Pleomorphomonas sp. PLEO: one gene and its partner. The protein of the gene in region 1 interacts with the protein of each later gene in a pairwise test. Links are inferred from orthologs where the notes say so. Each region holds a gene or a part of one and is shown in the gene's direction. Other genes may lie near its edges.

Region 1 (3,441 bases):
ATCGCCTGGGGCGCTGGATTGCCCGGCGCGGCCTCGATCGCCCGAAGCAAACGGAAGGGCGTAAGGTTACCTACTTCGTTGGCTGCACGGCGCGTTACATGTTCCCCGATGTCGCCAAGGCGACCATTGAGGTCCTGGAGAGAAACGGCATCTCCGTCTATGTGCCGGAGCAGAAGTGCTGCGGCATGCCGACCTACCTCGAAGGCGACAAGCCGTTCACGCTTGATCTCGTCTCGGCCAATCTGCCGGTGCTGCAGCAATGCGTGGAAGACGGCTATGACATCGTCACGGCATGTCCGACCTGTTCGTTCATGTTCAAGTCGGTGCTGGCCCGCGATGCCCAGTTCTCGCCTGCCTTCCGCGACCGCATCCGCGCTCTTGGAGTCGATCTTGAAGGCGATACCGGGGCGATCGCAAAGCAGCTTGCCGCCGAAGTATCCGCTCCGTCGGGACGCACGAGCAGTGTCGCTCGGGAGTTTCTCGCCCCCTGGGTGGTCAACTATAATCTCGGGCTGCATGCCGAGACCGATCGGGGCGACGTCGGCTATTTCGCAGCTTGGGATGCCCACCAGCGCATCAAGGTCGCCGCTCACGTCTTCGAGCTCGGAGAATATCTCGGGGTGCTTCATCGCGAGGGCGGACTGCATCTTCCCCCCATGGTAACATCCGAAAAGCTCTCCTATTTCCCGCCCTGCCACCTCAGGGAGCAGAACATGGGACGCCCATGGCTCGATCTGCTCAACGAGGCGCCCAAGGCCGATGTTTCGCCAGTGGGGCAGCCGATGGATTGCTGTGGGCTTGGTGGCATCATGGGATTCAAAAAGGACTTTCATGCCGCTTCCCTGGCGATGGGGCGCGGCTTGATCGACAGGGTTGGGGAAGCGGCCCCGGACAGGATTGTGACCGAGTGCCTGGCCTGTCGGCTGCAATTCATGCAGATGCAGGAAAAGCCGGTTTCGCATCCAGTTGAGTTGCTGGCCGAGGCCTATCGAGCCGAAAAGGTCAGATTCCCTTTGAGTGAGATTGGCCAAGAGCGCGGAAGTCCGTGAAAGGCTGGAGGCAAGTTTATGGTGCAGTTGAGTTCTGATGCCTTCGCCTTCGGAGGTGATCTGATGCCGGTCGAGGAGGCCCTCGATTTGGTTGCCGCCAGGATTCCGCCGATCGGCGAGACGGAAAGCGTCGGGCTGATAGATGCCGACGGACGCTTTTCGGCTTCTGACGTGATGGCCCCGATCGATCTGCCGGCTTTCGACAATTCCGCGGTCGATGGCTACGCCGTGGCTTATGCCGACTTGCTGGCAGGTGGACCAACTGTGCTGCCGATCAGCGCCAGGGTTGCGGCAGGCGAACCTGCCTCGGAGACCCTCGCCGCCAAGACGGCCGTGCGGATCTTCACGGGGGCTCCCATGCCGCCTGGTACCGACACGGTATTCATGCAGGAAGACGTTGCTCTCGACGATGATGGACGCGTCGAATTGCCGCCTGGTCTCAGAAAGGGGGCAAACCGTCGCCCTCGGGGTGAGGATATAGCTGCCGGCAGCGTTGCCGTCCCCGCCGGGAAGAGGCTGGAACCGCGCGACATAGCTCTTCTTGCAGCCCTTGGCGTCACGTCCCTAAAGGTTCGCAGGCGTCCACGTGTGGCGGTCTTCTCGACCGGCAACGAGTTACGCGATCCAGGGCAGGCGCTCGGCGCGGCGGCGATCTACGATTCAAACCGATTTTCGTTGCAGGTGATGCTGAAGCGAGCCGGATGCGAAGTGTCCGATCTCGGCATCCTGCCCGACAACCGCGACGTCACGGTCCAGCGTCTTGATGCTGCCAGCCATACGCATGATCTCATCGTTACCTCGGGCGGCGTTTCGACCGGCGAGGAGGACCATGTCCGAGCGGCGATCGCGGCCGGCGGTTCCATGGTGTTCTGGAGGCTCGGGATCAAGCCGGGGCGGCCGCTCGCCATGGGGATCATCAATGGAACGCCCTTGATTGGCCTCCCGGGCAACCCTGTCGCCGTTTTCGTCACCTTCGCCCACGTGCTTCGGCCACTGGTGGTCGCGCTCTCGGGAGGCAAGCCGACGCCTCTGTCGGCCATGACCGTCTTCTCCGGCTTCGACTACCGGAAAAAAGCCGGCCGGCGTGAGTATGTCCGGGTGTCGTTGGAGCAGTCCGACGGCCGGACCGTCGCCCAAAAATACCCTGTCGATGGCGCGGGCGTGCTCACGTCCCTGACTCGGACAGACGGGATGGTGGAGTTGCCGGAGTCCTGTACGGAAGTCAGGCGCGGCGATCCAATTTCGTTCTACGCCTACAGCCAACTCATTTGATGGCTGCCATGAGAGTCCTTTGGTTTGGTTCGGACGTCGAAGCAAACGTTGCGATTTAGAGGTTGGTCGAGATGAATCTGCCAATCAGAAACTATGGCGGCGAGTGTGGGTCTCCCTTCGAAGACGCCACCGAGTGCGGGCCATGTCATCCGCGATTCAGGCCGCACCATCAGGCTGCCAGCCGGCGCCATGGGGCACACGACGGCCAGATTCTTGCGGTACGATCACACTTCCTGACAACCGGGGCTGTGCCTGAAGGGGTGCCGTCGCCCCTGGTTCGATCCTGGCAGCGAAGCAGTCAGTTCGGTTTTGCCTCTCCAACGCTGAACAAGCAGCGTGACCGGCTCGCAGAATCGGGGATCAAATCCCTGAAGGAGCGCAACAACGACCTGATCATGTCCGCTCTCGATGAGATGGCATCGCTCGGAGAGGAGTTAAGCGCCCAATGGGGTGTGGTCATTCTGACCGATCCTTCCGGTATTGTGCTGGCCCGCCAGGGCAATGGGTCGTTTTCCCTTGAGGCGGATCGGCTAGGGCTCAACGAGGGGTTCGATTGGTCGGAAGAGGCGATCGGGACGAACGCCATCGGGACGGTGGCGCTGGAAAGAACAGCTCTCACCATCACTGGCGCCGAGCATCTTTTCTGCCTCAATACGTCCATTAGCTGCTCGGCGGTGCCCATTCTCGATCCGTCGGGTGCGCTGGCTGGCGTGCTGGACGTCTCGACATCACTGTCGGTACCTCATGACTATCTGCCACTGCTGCTCAGGCGTTCCGCGCTCGAAATCGAACGTCGCCTGTTCGAGCAGCGCTTTCCGCGGCACCTGAAACTTCGGTTCCATTCCAGCGAACACCTTTTCGGTGGTATTCGCGACGGTCTTCTCGCTTTCGACGACGATCGCTTGGTCGGCGCCAACCGCGCTGCGCTGGAGCTGATCGGGCACGATTGGCCGATGGTTGGGATGGTGCGATTTGAAGAGCTTTTCACCACTGGATACGACACCGTTGAACGGATGGCGCTGTCCGGCAAAAGCAATCTTCGCTCGACTGATGGCAGAGAGTTTTTCGCGAGCCTGCAGCTACCAGCGAAATCGGCGCCCCTCACGCATTCGTCTTCGTT
Region 2 (3,309 bases), 2.9 Mb from region 1 along the record:
GGAGTCTAGCACCGGGCTCTTCTTGCTGGTCGGTCTTATTCGATGACGATGCGTGGCGCCGCTCGCTCGGGCTTGCCGGCCAGCGTGTCGAGAACGCGTCCGGCGATGGCGAGATAGGACTCGGCATGCGGGCCGTTCGGCTCGGTCGCGACCACCGGCTGGCCGGAGTCCGACGTCTCGCGGATTCGCATCTCCAGCGGCACTTCGCCGAGGAAGGGCACGCCGATGCGGCGGGCTTCCTGCGCCGCGCCGCCATGGCCGAAGATATCGTGGTGAGTGCCGCAATTGGGGCAGACAAAATAGGCCATGTTCTCGACGATGCCGAGCACGGGCACCTCGACTTTCTGGAACATGGCGACGCCGCGCCGCGCGTCGAGCAGCGCGAGGTCCTGCGGCGTCGATACGATGACGGCACCGGTCAGCGGCACCTGCTGGGCCATGGTGAGCTGCACATCGCCGGTGCCCGGCGGCATGTCGACCACCAGCACGTCGAGCTCGCCCCAGGCGCTCTCGCGCAGCATCTGCGTCAGGGCGGATACAGCCATCGGCGCCCGCCAGATCATCGGCGTCTCTTCTTCGACCAGGAAGCCGATCGACATTACCTTGACGCCGAAGTTTTCCAGCGGCACCAGCGTGCGATCTTCGTTCACCTCCGGCTTCTCGCCAGAAAGGCCCATCAGGCGCGGCACGGACGGGCCATAGATATCGGCGTCGAGGATGCCGACCTTGAGGCCACGCGCCGAAAGCGCCAGCGCGAAGTTGACGGCCGTGGTCGATTTGCCGACGCCGCCCTTGCCGGAGGCCACGGCAATGATCGACTTAACACCGGGAATGCCATTCTTCGCCGGCGCGGCGTGGGAATGGCCATGCGGGGCGGGCGCTGCCTTTGGTGCGCTGCCGGGCGCCACCTCGGCGGTCAGCGCGACCGTCGCCTTGGTGACGCCGGGGATGGATTTCACAGCCGTCTCAGCCGCCGCGCGGATCGGCTCGAATCGCGAGGCCTTGTCGGCCGGAACCGAGATCGACAGCATCACCTTGCCATCCTTCTCGTAGATATCCGACACGGCCCCGGCCGAGACGATGTCCTTGCCGGTGCCGGGCATGGTGATCTTGCTGAGGGCGGCGGCGACCTGGTCCTTGAGGCTTGGCATGGCGTGCTCCGAATGGTTTGGCTTCTACCTAATCCATAACACGAGCGACCGGGAGTGAATTTGCGGCAGGGCAATCATGCGGGCGGCTCGAATGGGGTTGTTCGGTTTCCTCCGATGCCGTTCACTGGGCAGATGATGAAATTGGCCGGCCTCATTCTCGCAGGGGGACGTTCGAGCCGCATGGGCGGGATGCCCAAGGCGCTCATCGAACTTGCCGGCGCGACGCTGCTCGATCGGGTCGCGACGACGCTGGCGCCTCATGTTGGCGATCTTGCCGTCAATCTGCCGCCAGACCTTGGCTTGCCGGACATGAAGCTTCCTGTCGTGCGAGATGCGTCCGCAACCTTCGAGGGGCCGCTCGCCGGCGTTGTCGCTGGCCTTCATCGCGCGTCGGCACTGTCGAACCGGCCGACCCATCTGCTGACCGCGCCGGTCGATTTGCCGTTTCTGCCCGTCGACTTGGCGGCGCGGCTGATAGCCGGTACGGATGATCAGGACGCCGTCGTCTTTGCCGAGGGGCCGTCGGGACGAGCGCCGCTCTGCGCACTCTGGCCGCTCTCGGTAGCGCCGCGACTTTTGGCATTCCTCGGGGGTGAGGAGCGACGGGTGGGGGCTTTCCTTGCCAGTGAGCAGGCCAGAAGCGTTGTCTTTGCCTCCACCATCGTTGGGAAGAAAGCCGTCGATCCCTTCTTCAACATCAACACCCCAGCCGACCTTGCCGAGGCCACTGAACTGATCGGCGTGGGTGGTCCGTGGTCATCCCGGCGTGCAGAATCCGGGCCGGCGCAATAATGTCCCCCGTTGCATCCCGTTACGGAATGAGATGAAGATGCGGGCGGATCGGCGCCAGCACAAGGTTTAGGCAGTGCGTCGGTTTGCCGAGAGGTTCGGGCGCGGTCGGCTGCTTCAACGAAGGATCTCAATTCCTCCGACGGCTGCGTCGAAAACAAGCAGGGGGCCGCCAGTCGGCTGCGACGACCGCCGTAGGGCGACCGGTTCGCGTCGGATGTGCCGGTCGGTCAAACACAGGGGATAACCATGAAATTCGCCAAGACACTCGTCACCGCCGCGGCTTTGCTCGCATTGTCGCTCGGCGGCGCCGCGGCCAAGGAGTGGAAGAAGGTCATCATCGGTACCGAAGGCGCCTATCCGCCCTTCAACTATGTCGATACCGACGGCAAGCTGAAGGGCTTCGACGTCGATATCGCGCTCGCTCTTTGCGCTGAGATGAAGGTCGAATGCGAGGTGGTTGCTCAGGATTGGGATGGCATGATTCCGGCGCTGCTCGCCGGCAAGTTCGACGCCATCTTTGCTTCGATGTCGGCCACCGACGAACGCAAAAAGGTCATCGACTTCTCCGAGAAGTATTACAACACGCCGCCCGCCATCGCTGTGCCAAAGGGCAGCAGCATCAAGGGCGTCACGCCAGATGATCTGGCCGGAAAGACAGTGGGCGCCCAGGTGTCGACCATGCATGCCGACTATGTTGAGAAGGTCCTGACCAAAAGCGAGCTCAAGACCTATCCGACCGCCGACGAGTACAAGCTCGACCTTGCCAACGGCCGCCTCGACGCCGCCAACGACGATGTTGTTGTTCTCTCCGAGTGGCTGAAGACCGAGGCCGGCGCCTGCTGCGAATTGGTCGGTACCATCAAGCCCGTCCCCGAGATCCACGGCCCGGGAGTAGGTGCGGGCGTCCGCAAGGAGGACACCGATCTGCGTGACATGTTCACGGCGGCGATCAAGGCGATCCGCGCCAATGGCAAGTACCAGGAGATCAACAAGAAGTACTTCGACTTCGACGTCTACGGCGGCTGAGCCGGGGCACCGAAGGTCAACGATTGAAACGGCGCGGGATTTGCTTTTTAAAAAGCAGTCCCGCGCTTGTTGCAGGAAAGGGATCCCGCGATAGCGGGAAGGCGTGGTGGCGGGAAAGGCCATCGCGGCAGAGGCGTGGACGGGGAGACCGGCCGGATGGCCAATTATATGGAACTGCTGTCCTTCGGCGACAGCGGCTGGGGTGATGAACTGGCGAATGGCGTGCTGGTCACGGTGACGCTGGCGGTTGCCACGCTGCCACTGGGCTTGCTGATCGGTTTTCTGATCGCCGTCGCGAAAAACTCGGCCGAACCGCTTCTGCGCAACGCCGCCCACGTTT

Evidence for each region. Proteins that work in one complex are often made in the same cells at the same time.
Region 2: the proteins of glp (region 1) and mobA interact in binary tests that used the Escherichia coli proteins (3 or more experiments, as listed by UniProt). The link is inferred for Pleomorphomonas sp. PLEO from one-to-one orthologs.

Annotation. Positions count from the first base shown.
Region 1 is NZ_CP166625.1:1,262,783-1,266,223, forward strand. Bases 233-3,194 are described here. They hold glp (gephyrin-like molybdotransferase Glp), read left to right. Parts: upstream 233-1,067; coding sequence 1,068-2,321; downstream 2,322-3,194. Other genes in these bases: AB6N07_RS05590 (heterodisulfide reductase-related iron-sulfur binding cluster), read left to right, coding at 233-1,049; AB6N07_RS05600 (GAF domain-containing protein), read left to right, coding at 2,393-3,194. Also shown: more of AB6N07_RS05590, read left to right, coding at 1-232; more of AB6N07_RS05600, read left to right, coding at 3,195-3,441. UniProt on the Escherichia coli protein: Catalyzes the insertion of molybdate into adenylated molybdopterin with the concomitant release of AMP.
Region 2 is NZ_CP166625.1:4,199,751-4,203,059, reverse strand. Bases 275-3,104 are described here. They hold mobA (molybdenum cofactor guanylyltransferase MobA), read left to right. Parts: upstream 275-1,265; coding sequence 1,266-1,943; downstream 1,944-3,104. Other genes in these bases: AB6N07_RS19510 (ABC transporter substrate-binding protein), read left to right, coding at 2,190-2,969; apbC (iron-sulfur cluster carrier protein ApbC), read right to left, coding at 275-1,151. Outside these bases: AB6N07_RS19525 (DMT family transporter), read left to right, coding at 1-9; more of apbC, read right to left, coding at 36-274; AB6N07_RS19505 (ABC transporter permease), read left to right, coding at 3,126-3,309. UniProt on the Escherichia coli protein: Transfers a GMP moiety from GTP to Mo-molybdopterin (Mo-MPT) cofactor (Moco or molybdenum cofactor) to form Mo-molybdopterin guanine dinucleotide (Mo-MGD) cofactor.